3 regions of the Clostridium sp. B9 genome follow, and region 1 is predicted to be linked to each of the others. Evidence: a T-box and tRNA genes for the amino acid it is inferred to sense, from the RefSeq annotation. Region 1 holds a T-box; the other regions hold tRNA genes.
What was found. A T-box is a leader RNA that pairs with one kind of tRNA and senses whether it is charged. The one in region 1 lies ahead of pheS (phenylalanine--tRNA ligase subunit alpha), so its partner is inferred to be a tRNA-Phe.
Positions count from the first base shown of each region.

Region 2: it encodes a tRNA-Phe, which carries the amino acid that the T-box ahead of pheS (phenylalanine--tRNA ligase subunit alpha) is inferred to sense. The anticodon was not compared.
Region 3: it encodes a tRNA-Phe, which carries the amino acid that the T-box ahead of pheS (phenylalanine--tRNA ligase subunit alpha) is inferred to sense. The anticodon was not compared.

Region 1 covers NZ_JBNWKA010000003.1:2,980,031-2,985,034, reverse strand. The annotation lists gene ACQZHJ_RS13170 (potassium channel family protein) at 1-97, shown strand, start outside; gene ACQZHJ_RS13165 (TrmH family RNA methyltransferase) at 124-900, shown strand; T-box leader at 1,130-1,364, shown strand; gene pheS (phenylalanine--tRNA ligase subunit alpha) at 1,574-2,593, shown strand; gene pheT (phenylalanine--tRNA ligase subunit beta) at 2,618-4,999, shown strand.
Region 2 covers NZ_JBNWKA010000003.1:301,964-306,967, forward strand. The annotation lists rRNA gene ACQZHJ_RS01450 (23S ribosomal RNA) at 1-2,761, shown strand, start outside; rRNA gene rrf (5S ribosomal RNA) at 2,818-2,935, shown strand; tRNA gene ACQZHJ_RS01460 (tRNA-Phe) at 2,947-3,022, shown strand; gene ACQZHJ_RS01465 (acetyltransferase) at 3,403-4,032, shown strand; gene ACQZHJ_RS01470 (hypothetical protein) at 4,043-4,639, opposite strand; gene ACQZHJ_RS01475 (metal-sensing transcriptional repressor) at 4,843-5,004, shown strand, end outside.
Region 3 covers NZ_JBNWKA010000003.1:404,067-409,070, reverse strand. The annotation lists gene ACQZHJ_RS01935 (peptidylprolyl isomerase) at 130-876, opposite strand; gene ACQZHJ_RS01930 (peroxiredoxin) at 1,259-1,717, shown strand; gene ACQZHJ_RS01925 (hypothetical protein) at 1,840-2,595, opposite strand; tRNA gene ACQZHJ_RS01920 (tRNA-Phe) at 2,726-2,801, opposite strand; rRNA gene rrf (5S ribosomal RNA) at 2,813-2,930, opposite strand; rRNA gene ACQZHJ_RS01910 (23S ribosomal RNA) at 2,987-5,004, opposite strand, start outside.

The DNA.
Region 1 (5,004 bases):
AGATGCTGATGACATAATCGAAAAGGATGATATAGTTGTAGCTATAGGTTCTGCAGAAGATTTAACAAAATTAGAAGGAAAGATATTCAGACACTAGTATCTTTCTAGAAAGGATTATTTGCTTTGTTAGAAATAGAAAGTAAAAATAATAACTTATTTAAAGAGATAAAAAAGTTAAAAGAAAAGAAGCATAGAGTTAAAAATAATAAATATCTTATAGAAGGATTAAGATTTGTAGATGAAGCTTTAAAGAGCGGAGTTTCTATAGATTCAATAATCTTTACAGAAAACTTTAAAGAGAAGAATGAAGAGTTCTTTTCTAAAGTTTCAGAGGGTATAAAGCTTATACAAATGAATGAAGCTTTACTAAAGCAACTTTGCTCAACGGAAAATCCTCAAGGGGTTGTTGGTGTTATAAATATGCAAAACAAGGAACTTAAGGATGGAGAATTAGTTGTTTTAGTTGATAAGGTTCAAGACCCAGGAAATATGGGAACAATAATAAGAACTGCTCATGCAGCAGGAGCTTCAGGAATAGTTATGACTAAAGGAACGGTAGATATATATAATGATAAAACATTAAGATCTACTATGGGTTCAATATTCTATATTCCTGTTGTTGAAGATGATTCTTTAGAGTATATTAAATCATTAAAGGAAGATGGTTATAGATTAGTTGTAAGTTCACTTCAAGGAGAGAATAATTTCTTTGAAGAAAATTTACAAGGAAAAATAATGATTGCTGTAGGTAATGAAGGTAACGGAGTTAGTGATGAAGTTTATGAAATTTCTGATATAAAGGTTAAAATTCCTATGCCAGGAAATGCAGAATCATTAAATGTAGCAGTAGCAACTTCGGTAATGATATATGAAAAGATAAGACAATCATTTAATAAATAAGAAAACGTACCATATCAAACTTAATAGTAAAGCTTGCAAATATATTTTAAGAATAATAGTTATAAGTTTTATTAAAAAGTTAATTTGATATGGTACTTTTTTATTTTAATTAATAATTATATTGTAAAAAGAATGTAGTTAAAGCAAAAAACGCTTAAAAGAGTAAAAAAAGAATAAATGCCTTGATTATGCCTATCATTATATGTATAATATATTTTGAATTGAATAGATAAAAACATTGATAGAGAGAGTAAATATAGAACTTTCTTTTCAGGGAAAAAATGCCATAGACTGAAAGCATTTTAAGAAAAGCTATATCGAAGTTCACTCTGGAGTTCTAACTATGAAAGTTTAAAAGTAGTAGTTAGCGGCATTAGTCGTTATTTTAAGTAAGTGAATACTAAAGTTTTTTCATTTAGTATTAATTAGGGTGGTACCACGGATATGAATACCCCGTCCCTTGTGTTATAGGGATGGGGTTTATTTTATTTTCTGATAATATGGGAATACTTAAAAGGTTAGCTAAAAAATATGAGTACAAAACTTAATTAGGTAATATAAGTTTAATTTGCTAATTTTGCTTACACAATAATAGATTAATTAAAATAAGTAAGATTTTTATATTTAGATAAAATCTAGTATATTAACTATACATCAAGAAAGGAGAATGAAAATGCAAGATAAGTTAAATCAAATTAAAGAATTAGCTTTAGTTGAAATTAAGGAAGCTAAGGATAGTACTACAATTGATACAATAAGAGTTAAATATCTTGGTAAAAAAGGAGAGCTTACAACTATATTAAGAGGAATGGGAGCTCTATCAAAAGAAGAGAGACCAGTAGTTGGTAAATTAGCTAACGAGGTAAGAGAGGCTTTAGAAGTAGAATTAGAGGCTATAACTAAAGCTATTAAAGAAGCTGAAAAGCAAGAAAAGTTAAAAAATGAAGTTATAGATATTTCAATGCCTGGAAAAAAACAAACTATAGGTAAAAAACATCCATTAGAGCAAACTCTAGATGAAATGAAAAAAATATTTGTTTCAATGGGATTTGCAATAGAAGATGGTCCAGAGGTTGAGAAAGATTACTACAACTTTGAGGCTTTAAATATACCTAAAAATCACCCAGCTAGAAGTGAGCAAGATACATTCTACATAAATGATAATGTAGTTTTAAGAACTCAAACTTCTCCAGTTCAAGCTAGAGTAATGGAAAAGCAACAACCACCAATAAAAATGATTTCACCTGGTAAGGTATTTAGATCAGATGCAGTTGATGCTACACACTCACCAATATTCTACCAAATGGAAGGTCTTGTTATAGATAAAGATGTAACATTTGCTGACCTTAAAGGAACATTAGAGTTATTCGCTAAGAAAATGTTTGGTGATAAGGTTAAAACTAAGTTTAGACCACACCATTTCCCATTCACTGAGCCATCAGCTGAAATGGATGCTACATGCTTTGTATGTAACGGAAAAGGATGTAAAGTATGTAAAGGAGAAGGTTGGATAGAAATACTAGGTTGTGGTATGGTTCACCCTCAAGTTTTAAGAAACTGTGGAATAGACCCAGAAGTTTATAGTGGATTTGCTTTCGGTTTCGGAGTAGACAGAATGGTTATGCTTAAGTATGGAATAGATGACATAAGATTATTATACGAAAGTGATATGAGATTCTTAAATCAATTCTAAGTTTTAAAATAGGAGGTAAAAAAGATGAAAGTACCATTTAATTGGCTTAAAGATTACGTTGATATAGATATAACAGCAGAAGAGTTAGGCGATGCTTTAACTTTATCAGGTTCAAAAGTAGAAGAGGTTGTAACTGCTGGTGCAGAAATAGAAAATATAGTTACATGTCAAATAGACAAGATAGAGCAGCATCCAGATGCTGAAAAGCTTAAAATTTGTCAAGTAAACATAGGATCAGAAATGATTCAAATAGTAACAGCTGCTGATAATATGAAAGAGCATGATAAGGTTCCTGTAGCTTTACATGGAGCAATATTAGCAGATGGAAGTAAAATCAAAAAAGGTAAATTAAGAGGAGAAGTTTCTAACGGAATGTTCTGTTCAGAGGAAGAGTTAGGAATTGCTGATGGAAAAGAAATCATAGGTCTTATGATCTTACCAGAAGATGCTCCAATAGGTGTTTGTATAAAAGAATATTTAGGTCTTAACAAACAAGTTTTAGATTTCGAAATAACTTCAAATAGACCAGATTGTTTAAGCATAGTAGGAATGGCTAGAGAGACAGCAGCTACTACTAGAAAAACTTACAGAATGCCAAGTACTAAATTCGAAGTTAAATGTGATAAAAACATAAACGACGAAATAAAAGTTACAGTTAATGATGATCTTTGTAACAGATATATGGCTAGGGGAGTTAAAAATGTAAAAGTTGGTCATTCACCAGCTTGGATGCAAGAAAGATTATTAGATGCAGGTGTAAGACCTATAAATAACATAGTTGATATTACTAACTTTGTTATGTTAGAGCTTGGTCAACCAATGCATGCTTTCGATAGAAGAGAGTTAAAATCTTCTCATATAGTAGTTGAGAGAGCTAAAGATGGTGAAAAATTCACTACTTTAGATGAAATAGAAAGAGAATTAACTTCAGATGTTCTTTGTATAAAGGATGGAGAAGAAGTTGTTGCTTTAGCTGGAATCATGGGTGGATTAAACTCAGGCGTTAAAGATGATACTACTGAAATAGTATTTGAATCAGCTAACTTTGATGGAACTAACATAAGAGTTAATTCTAAAAATTTAGGGTTAAGAACTGAGAGTTCATCAAGATTTGAAAAAGATATAGATCCAAACTTAGCTGCTTTAGCTTTAGACAGAGCTTGTGCTTTAATAGAAGAGCTTGGTTGCGGAGAAGTTATGGAAGGAACTATAGATGTTTATAACAAGGTTAAAGAAGAAAAAACTCTTGAAGTAAGCGCTAGCTGGATAAACAAATTCTTAGGAACAGCATTAGAAGCTGAAGAAATGAAGAGATGTTTAGATAGCTTAGATTTAAACACAACTATAAATGGAGATACTTTAGAGATATTAGTACCTACATTTAGAATAGATGTTGATATAAGAGAAGATGTTGCAGAAGAAGTTGCTAGAATCTATGGATATAACAATGTTCCTGCTACATTAATTTCAACTAGTACAGAAAAAGAAGCTAAAGATAAAAAACAATTATTAGATGAAAAAGTTATTGATGCAATGTTAGCTTCAGGATTAAATCAATCAATAAGCTACTCATTCGTAAGTCCAAAGGTATTTGATAAAATTTGTGTGCCAGAGGATAGTGAGCTTAGAAATGTAGTTAAAATAAAGAACCCATTAGGAGAAGATTACAGTGTAATGAGAACATCAACACTTCCTTCAATGATGGAATCTTTAGCTAGAAACTACTCAAGAAGCAACGATGTTGTAAGATTATTTGAATTAGGAAAGACTTACACTCCAAATTCAGATGAAAATGAATTACCAACAGAAACAAATATCTTAACAATAGGTATATATGGACAATGCGACTACTTCGACTTAAAAGGAATAGTTGAAAACTTATTAGATACATTAGGACTTAAGAGTGCTTCATTCAAGAGAATGAGTGAAAACCCAAGCTACCATCCAGGAAAAACAGCTGAGTTAGTTTTAGGAAGAACTTCATTAGGAGTTTTAGGAGAAATACACCCAGATGTTAATGAAAACTATGATATAGATGTTCCTTGTTATGTAGCTGAGTTAAACTTAGATGCTATGTACAACTTCTCAAAAACTGAGAAAGCTTACAAGCCGTTACCTAAGTATCCAGCAATAACTAGAGATATAGCTTTACTTGTTGATGATGCTGTATTAGTACAAGAAATTGAAGAGTCAATAAGAAAATCAGGTGGTCAAATAGTAGAGAAGGTTGAACTATTCGACGTTTATAAAGGTGCTCAAATACCAGAAGGTAAGAAAAGTATTGCTTATGCTATAGCTTATAGAGATCCAAGTAAGACTTTAAAAGATAAAGATATAAATAAAATTCACGATAAAATCTTAAGAGGATTAGAATATAAGTTAGGTGCTCAATTAAGAGAACAATAATAGCT
Region 2 (5,004 bases), 2.7 Mb from region 1:
TGTATCCATAAGTGAATACATAGCTTATGGAGGGTAACCTAGGGAACTGAAACATCTAAGTACCTAGAGGAAGAGAAAGAAAAATCGATTTTCTTAGTAGCGGCGAGCGAAAGGGAAAGAGCCCAAACCGGAAACTTGTTTCCGGGGTTGCGGACATAGCATCAAAGTGGAGGCTATTGTAACTGAAGAGAGCTGGAAAGTTCCACCGTAGAAGGTAATAGTCCTGTAAGTGAAACGAGAAGACCACGAGTTATGATCCAGAGTACCACGAGACACGTGAAACCTTGTGGGAAGCAGGGAGGACCACCTCCCAAGGCTAAATACTACCTGATGACCGATAGTGAAGCAGTACCGTGAGGGAAAGGTGAAAAGAACCCCGGGAGGGGAGTGAAATAGAACCTGAAACCGTGTGCCTACAACCGTTCAAAGCCCCTTATGAGGGTGATGAAGTGCTTTTTGTAGAACGAGCCAACGAGTTACGGTATGTAGCAAGGTTAAGTACTTAAGGTACGGAGCCGAAGGGAAACCGAGTCTGAATAGGGCGACTAGTTGCATGCTGTAGACCCGAAACCGGGTGACCTATCCATGGCCAGGTTGAAGCGAGGGTAAAACCTCGTGGAGGACCGAACCACGTTGCTGTTGAAAAAGCATGGGATGAGCTGTGGATAGCGGAGAAATTCCAATCGAACCCGGAGATAGCTGGTTCTCTCCGAAATAGCTTTAGGGCTAGCGTCGAGTATGAGTAGTGGAGGTAGAGCACTGAATGGGCTAGGGGGCATAGCGCTTACCGAACCTTATCAAACTCCGAATGCCACATACTATGAGCTCGGCAGTCAGACTGCGAATGATAAGATCCGTAGTCAAAAGGGAAACAGCCCAGATCGTCAGCTAAGGTCCCAAAGTGTAAGTTAAGTGGGAAAGGATGTGAGATTTCTAAGACAACTAGGATGTTGGCTTAGAAGCAGCCACTCATTAAAAGAGTGCGTAATAGCTCACTAGTCGAGAGATCTTGCGCCGAAAATGTAACGGGGCTAAACTTACCACCGAAGCTACGGGCTTGAATTTAATTCAAGCGGTAGGAGAGCGTCGTAATCGGGCTGAAGTCGTACCGTAAGGAGCGGTGGACTGATTACGAGTGAGAATGTTGGCATCAGTAGCGAGATGTGGGTGAGAATCCCACAGGCCGAAAACCTAAGGTTTCCTCAGGAAGGTTCGTCCGCTGAGGGTTAGTCGGGACCTAAGCCGAGGCCGAAAGGCGTAGGTGATGGACAACTGGTTGATATTCCAGTACCACTACCATCGTTATTATCGATGGCGTGACGCAGGAGGATAGTGTGTGCTAGCTATTGGATGCTAGTCTAAGCACTTAGGCAGTGAAAGTAGGCAAATCCGCTTTCATAATGCTGAGGTGTGATGGGGAAGGTTCTACGGAACCGAAGTACATGATTCCACGCTGCCAAGAAAAGCGTCTAGAGAGAGAAGTAGTGCCCGTACCGCAAACCGACACAGGTAGGTGAGGAGAGAATCCTAAGGCCGGCGGAAGAATTACAGTTAAGGAACTCGGCAAATTGACCCCGTAAGTTCGCGAGAAGGGGTGCCTACGAGAGTAGGCCGCAGAGAATAGGCCCAAGCAACTGTTTAGCAAAAACACAGGTCTCTGCTAAAGCGTAAGCTGATGTATAGGGGCTGACGCCTGCCCGGTGCTGGAAGGTTAAGGGGAATACTTAGCGCAAGCGAAGGTATGAACTTAAGCCCCAGTAAACGGCGGCCGTAACTATAACGGTCCTAAGGTAGCGAAATTCCTTGTCAGGTAAGTTCTGACCCGCACGAATGGCGTAATGACTTGGGCACTGTCTCAACTGTAAATCCGGCGAAGTTGTAGTGCGAGTGAAGATGCTCGCTACCCGCGATTGGACGGAAAGACCCCGTAGAGCTTTACTGTAGCTTAGCATTGAGTTTTGGTATTGTCTGTACAGGATAGGTGGGAGACTAGGAAACTAGGGCGTCAGCCTTAGTGGAGTCATCCTTGGGATACCACCCTGACAGTACTGAAATTCTAACTGGCGGCCATGAATCTGGTCACAGGACATTGTTAGGTGGGCAGTTTGACTGGGGCGGTCGCCTCCTAAAAAGTAACGGAGGCGCCCAAAGGTTCCCTCAGAACGGTCGGAAATCGTTCGAAGAGTGCAAAGGCAGAAGGGAGCCTGACTGCGACACCCACAAGTGGAGCAGGGACGAAAGTCGGGCTTAGTGATCCGGTGGTACCTCGTGGGAGGGCCATCGCTCAACGGATAAAAGCTACCTCGGGGATAACAGGCTGATCTCCCCCAAGAGTCCACATCGACGGGGAGGTTTGGCACCTCGATGTCGGCTCGTCGCATCCTGGGGCTGAAGTAGGTCCCAAGGGTTGGGCTGTTCGCCCATTAAAGCGGCACGCGAGCTGGGTTCAGAACGTCGTGAGACAGTTCGGTCCCTATCCGTCGCGGGCGTAGGAAATTTGAGAGGAGCTGTCCTTAGTACGAGAGGACCGGGATGGACTGACCTCTGGTGTACCAGTTGTTCCGCCAGGAGCACAGCTGGGTAGCTAAGTCGGGAATGGATAAACGCTGAAAGCATCTAAGCGTGAAGCCAACCTCAAGATGAGATTTCCCATAGCGTAAGCTAGTAAGATCCCTTGAAGAACACAAGGTTGATAGGTCGGGGGTGTAAGCATGGTAACATGTTCAGCTGACCGATACTAATAGATCGAGGGCTTGACCAAATTATAGTAAATTAAGTATTATGTGCAATTTTGAAAGAACAATCTTTCTAAATACATCTGGTGATGATGTTCTTTAGGGTAACACCCGTTCCCATTCCGAACACGACGGTTAAGCCTTTAGAAGCCGATGGTACTGCACGGGAGACTGTGTGGGAGAGTAGGTGGTCGCCAGGTTTTTGTTTTATGGCTCGATAGCTCAGTCGGTAGAGCAGAGGACTGAAAATCCTCGTGTCGCTGGTTCGATTCCTGCTCGAGCCACCAAAAAGCTTAGTGAAAATTCACTAAGCTTTTTTTACGTAATAAATAAATTACTATATAAAAAGACTCACTAATTTAGTGAGTCTTTTTTCTTTATATAATAAATTTAAATATACATTATAAATATATATAAAAAATCCACAAATAAGTAGTTCTTAGCTTAAAACAAAAGGGGAATTTGATTAAAGATATATGGGGGAAGTATCAATAAACTATATATTAGCTAAGAAAATATCTACTTATTAATAGTGGATATTTTAATTATGGACAAATATCAATTTATTATACATATTTTGTAAAAATATTTAATAATTAGAATAAATATATATCCAATATAATAGGATTTAATATATGTCAGTAAATATAGAGTAGGAGAGAGGTTAATGAAAAGTGTAATTATTATTGGTACAGGGACTATAGCTAGAGAAGTAATACGTATAATAGAAAATATCAATTCAAAAAGAGAAACTTGGAAGATTGTTGGATTAGTAAGTACTACAAATGAAATAGAGGAAGAAAATGTTGAAGGATATAGAGTTATTAGTATGATAGATTCTATATATAATTATTTTGATAACAAGAAAAAGGATAGGTTTAATTTTTTTAAGAAGCTAGAAAGTGAAAATGAATTATATGTTAGTGTGGCTATAGATAATTATGAAATTAAAAAAGATATAGTTACAAAGTTAAATGGAAAAGTTAAATTTGCTACTATAGTCCATCCAGATATAAATTACATGGAAAAGAATAAAATTGGTGAGGGAAGTATAGTATATCCAGGAATGATTAATGTTGGATTTTTTGATGTAGGAAAGCATGTTATTATTAAGCAAAGAGTTTCTTTGGGGAATAATGTTAAAATAGGGGATTATGCATTTGTCTCATTGAATAGTAATATAGATAGTAATGTAATTATTGATGATGGAGTTTATATAGAAGCTAATACAACTATTTTGGCTAATAATAAGATTGATAAAGAAACATATATAAAAACTGGGAGTTTAATTTTTTAGAAGATGCATTTTAAAATGCATCTTCTTTTATTATTACAGAGTTGTTTCCTTCATTAAAATTATCAATAATTAAAGAATATTTTATTTTGAAATTATTTAAAAAATATATCTCTATTCTTCCTACATTTTTAAATGATTTTAAATTGGATGATAGTTTTTCAATAAATTCTTTGCATTGCTCTTCTGAGTAATTTGTATCATCAAATAATAATGATATTGTATATGTACCATCAGAATTAATTAAAAAGTCTTTAGTATATTTAAAGTTTTCTCCAAATTCATCTGACACCACATTGTAAACTATAGATTTTACTTCATCATTAAGTGTAAATTCTTTATTATCTGGATTAACATTATTATTTATATTAAATTCTTTCACTGAAGATGGCTTATCAGAAATATATTTTTCATATTCAGGTGAAGTAGTAATATTATTTAAATAAATTACTGAAGATACTAATCCTAGAAGAGATAATATAAATATTATAAGCAAGGAATTAATAAGTTTTCTCTTTGAGTTTATTTTTATATTAATAATAAGTAGTAATATTAACAATAATATGTTTATAGTTATCAAGGAAAATAGAATAATTGATATTTTGCTCATTAATTTAAACTCCTTATTTAAGTTATTTTAATTTTAATATATTAAAATAACTAAATGACAATAGCAAATATGAATTAAATGTTAATAAAGTTAATTAAAAGTTTAAAAATAGTATTGACATGCGGAATTTATAGGCGTAATATATAAATGTAATCCCCCCATGGGGGTGGTAATGTATGAAATATGCTAGGGAGTGATACATAATGAATGCAGAAAAAAAGAAAGCATTGCAGTGTTTAAAAACTGCAAGAGGTCAAATTGAGGGAATAATTAAAATGATTGAGGATGGGAGATATTGTATAGATATTTCTAATCAAATAATGGCCTCACAGGCATTATTAAAAAAATCTAACAAATTAATATTA
Region 3 (5,004 bases), 2.6 Mb from region 1:
CTATAATTTATATTTTACCTATATTACTTTAAGTATTCTCCAATTTAATAAATAATAAAGCTATAAAATATAAAAAAGACTAGATAGAGGTTTACCCCTACCTAGTCTTAAGTCAAATTAAAGCTAAAACTAAGCTAATTTAACTCCATATTTTTCTCTTAATTCTTTAACTAATTCTAAGTATTTCTTTTGTTGTCTTTCTTGTATTAACATTCCAACAACTTGATCTTTAACTTCTTCGAAAGCCTTAGTTGTAGCTTCTGTTTTATCTTCAACTTTTATTAAGTGATATCCAAATTGAGTTTGAACTGGAGCACTAACAACTCCTAATTCTAAGTTGAATGCAGCTTCTTCAAATTCTGGAACCATCATTCCTCTTGAGAATGCACCTAAGTTTCCACCTTGCTCTTTTGAAGGACAAGTTGAATATTTGCTTGCAGCTTCTTCGAATGACATAACGCCTTCAGCTATTTCTTTTTCTACATTTTTAGCTTCTTCTTCTGAAGCAACTAATATGTGTTTAGCTGTTACAGTTTCTAATTCAACGAAGTTTTCTTTATGCTCTTCATAGAAAGCTTTTGCTTCTTCATCAGTTACAGTAACTGAATCTAAAGTCTTTTTCATAACCATTTGAGCTAATAATTCTTTAGCAAATTTATTTAATTGATCAGTATATTCTTCTGTTTTATCTAATCCAGTTTCTTTTGCGAACTCAGACATTAATTCAAAAGCGATTGCTTGCTCTAAAACTTGTCTTCTACCTTCTTCGCTTGATAACATAGCTTGTTGTTGAGCTGGGTATCTTGCTATTATCTCATCTATGTAGTTTGAAGTTATTTCAGTGTTTCCAACTGTTGCTAAAACTTTGTTTTCCATTTATATTATCTCCTTTTCAGTTAAAGTTTTAATTTCCTATACTTCATATATTAACATACATTTATTGAATTACAAAGATTTTCTCTAATATTTTCCTAATTGCTCTATTCTATGAAAATATACTAACCTAATGCTACTTTCTCAAATTAATTTATATCAAAATCATAGACTTAATTTCAGTGTAATTGTACATAATTCAATTATACTTACTTTATACACCTAAACTCTAATATTAAATTTATATTTAATCTCAAAATATAAATTTAATAAATACTTATAAATATCAAAAAAACTTAAGTTAAGTTTATAATATTGAAAAGAGATTTCTTGATAATAAATATTAATTATTATATAATAAATATAATTTAGAGGAGGGATTATTATGTCAATCGAATTAAATAAATTAGCTCCAGATTTTAAACTTATGGGATCAGACGGGAAAGAACACTCATTAAGTGATTATAGAGGAAAAAATGTTATATTATACTTCTACCCAAAGGATAATACTGCAGGATGTACAACAGAAGCTTGTGATTTTAGAGATAATATAGAAAGTTTCAGAGATTTAAATGCAGTTGTTTTAGGAGTTTCTAGAGATTCATTAGTATCACATGATAAATTTATAACTAAATTATCACTTCCATTTGTATTACTTAGTGATCCAAATGAAGTTGCATGTAACTTATATGATGTAATAAAAGAAAAAAATATGTACGGTAAAAAATATATGGGCGTAGAAAGAAGTACTTTTGTAATAAATACAGAAGGAATATTGATAGCCGAATTTAGAAAAGTTAGAGTTAAAGGACATGTAGAAAAAGTTTTAGAATCCGTAAAATAAAGCTTATCCTAAAAAGGACTAAATTATAAATTAATTTAGTCCTTTTTATCTTAATTACAACTTAACATATATTCTTAAATGATTTTCACTAAAGTAATATATTTTAAAGTCTTACTAAAGAATTAACATAAGAATTCTTTATCTTTTTCAAGGTTACTTCTATCATCAAAAGGAGATTGAATTAAGGCCTTAGCAAATAGCTGCATATAAAACTCTTTCAAATGCTTCATATAATCAACCCATTGATAAGTTAATAACCTGTATGCATTTTCCACATCCTTCTTAATATGAAGCACCTCATATTCCTCTAACCCGTTGCTTCTTCTTGTAGCAAATTCATCTCTTAAATGAACTACAGCCATAACCATTATACTAAATTCTTCATCTTCATCTATAACTGAACTGATCATTAAGTCTATTAAAAAGTTTTTATTTTTTTCTAATATTAGATTTAAATCATTTAAATTTAATTCATTAATATCAATTTTAAAATCATAATTCATTAAATCATTCTTTAGCTGCCAGAAATCTTCTTCACAACAGTGCTTGGATACTCTAGCCATTGATTTTATACTAGGATTATCAGGATCTGCCTTAACCAACATTGTTAAAATATCATTTCCTATAACATTATAAAAACTTCCTATTATCATATTTATTTTCTTTGCCTTTTTAGCATTTTCTCTTATTTCCATAATTTTATCTATAACTAATAAATCAAAAATCATTTGTATTGGAGCAAACGCTAAACTTGTAATTATATTAGCTATAGTATTTATTGGCTCTTTAAAAAATATAAAGTGTATCAAATATAGCATAGTTGATACACTTGATAAAAATATTATACTTAATATATAGCCTTTTCTCTGTTTATTCATAAAATCACTACTTTACATAAAATATAATAAAAAGTCGATTTCCCTATTATATAATATTAAAATAATGAAATTTGTTTACTTAATTTATTATAAAAAAATAAAAAGCTTAGTGAAAATTCACTAAGCTTTTTGGTGGCTCGAGCAGGAATCGAACCAGCGACACGAGGATTTTCAGTCCTCTGCTCTACCGACTGAGCTATCGAGCCATAAAATAAAAACCTGGCGACCACCTACTCTCCCACACAGTCTCCCGTGCAGTACCATCGGCTTCTAAAGGCTTAACCGTCGTGTTCGGAATGGGAACGGGTGTTACCCTAAAGAACATCATCACCAGATGTATTTAGAAAGATTGTTCTTTCAAAATTGCACATAATACTTAATTTACTATAATTTGGTCAAGCCCTCGATCTATTAGTATCGGTCAGCTGAACATGTTACCATGCTTACACCCCCGACCTATCAACCTTGTGTTCTTCAAGGGATCTTACTAGCTTACGCTATGGGAAATCTCATCTTGAGGTTGGCTTCACGCTTAGATGCTTTCAGCGTTTATCCATTCCCGACTTAGCTACCCAGCTGTGCTCCTGGCGGAACAACTGGTACACCAGAGGTCAGTCCATCCCGGTCCTCTCGTACTAAGGACAGCTCCTCTCAAATTTCCTACGCCCGCGACGGATAGGGACCGAACTGTCTCACGACGTTCTGAACCCAGCTCGCGTGCCGCTTTAATGGGCGAACAGCCCAACCCTTGGGACCTACTTCAGCCCCAGGATGCGACGAGCCGACATCGAGGTGCCAAACCTCCCCGTCGATGTGGACTCTTGGGGGAGATCAGCCTGTTATCCCCGAGGTAGCTTTTATCCGTTGAGCGATGGCCCTCCCACGAGGTACCACCGGATCACTAAGCCCGACTTTCGTCCCTGCTCCACTTGTGGGTGTCGCAGTCAGGCTCCCTTCTGCCTTTGCACTCTTCGAACGATTTCCGACCGTTCTGAGGGAACCTTTGGGCGCCTCCGTTACTTTTTAGGAGGCGACCGCCCCAGTCAAACTGCCCACCTAACAATGTCCTGTGACCAGATTCATGGCCGCCAGTTAGAATTTCAGTACTGTCAGGGTGGTATCCCAAGGATGACTCCACTAAGGCTGACGCCCTAGTTTCCTAGTCTCCCACCTATCCTGTACAGACAATACCAAAACTCAATGCTAAGCTACAGTAAAGCTCTACGGGGTCTTTCCGTCCAATCGCGGGTAGCGAGCATCTTCACTCGCACTACAACTTCGCCGGATTTACAGTTGAGACAGTGCCCAAGTCATTACGCCATTCGTGCGGGTCAGAACTTACCTGACAAGGAATTTCGCTACCTTAGGACCGTTATAGTTACGGCCGCCGTTTACTGGGGCTTAAGTTCATACCTTCGCTTGCGCTAAGTATTCCCCTTAACCTTCCAGCACCGGGCAGGCGTCAGCCCCTATACATCAGCTTACGCTTTAGCAGAGACCTGTGTTTTTGCTAAACAGTTGCTTGGGCCTATTCTCTGCGGCCTACTCTCGTAGGCACCCCTTCTCGCGAACTTACGGGGTCAATTTGCCGAGTTCCTTAACTGTAATTCTTCCGCCGGCCTTAGGATTCTCTCCTCACCTACCTGTGTCGGTTTGCGGTACGGGCACTACTTCTCTCTCTAGACGCTTTTCTTGGCAGCGTGGAATCATGTACTTCGGTTCCGTGGAACCTTCCCCATCACACCTCAGCATTATGAAAGCGGATTTGCCTACTTTCACTGCCTAAGTGCTTAGACTAGCATCCAATAGCTAGCACACACTATCCTCCTGCGTCACGCCATCGATAATAACGATGGTAGTGGTACTGGAATATCAACCAGTTGTCCATCACCTACGCCTTTCGGCCTCGGCTTAGGTCCCGACTAACCCTCAGCGGACGAACCTTCCTGAGGAAACCTTAGGTTTTCGGCCTGTGGGATTCTCACCCACATCTCGCTACTGATGCCAACATTCTCACTCGTAATCAGTCCACCGCTCCTTACGGTACGACTTCAGCCCGATTACGACGCTCTCCTACCGCTTGAATTAAATTCAAGCCCGTAGCTTCGGTGGTAAGTTTAGCCCCGTTACATTTTCGGCGCAAGATCTCTCGACTAGTGAGCTATTACGCACTCTTTTAATGAGTGGCTGCTTCTAAGCCAACATCCTAGTTGTCTTAGAAATCTCACATCCTTTCCCACTTAACTTACACTTTGGGACCTTAGCTGACGATCTGGGCTGTTTCCCTTTTGACTACGGATCTTATCATTCGCAGTCTGACTGCCGAGCTCATAGTATGTGGCATTCGGAGTTTGATAAGGTTCGGTAAGCGCTATGCCCCCTAGCCCATTCAGTGCTCTACCTCCACTA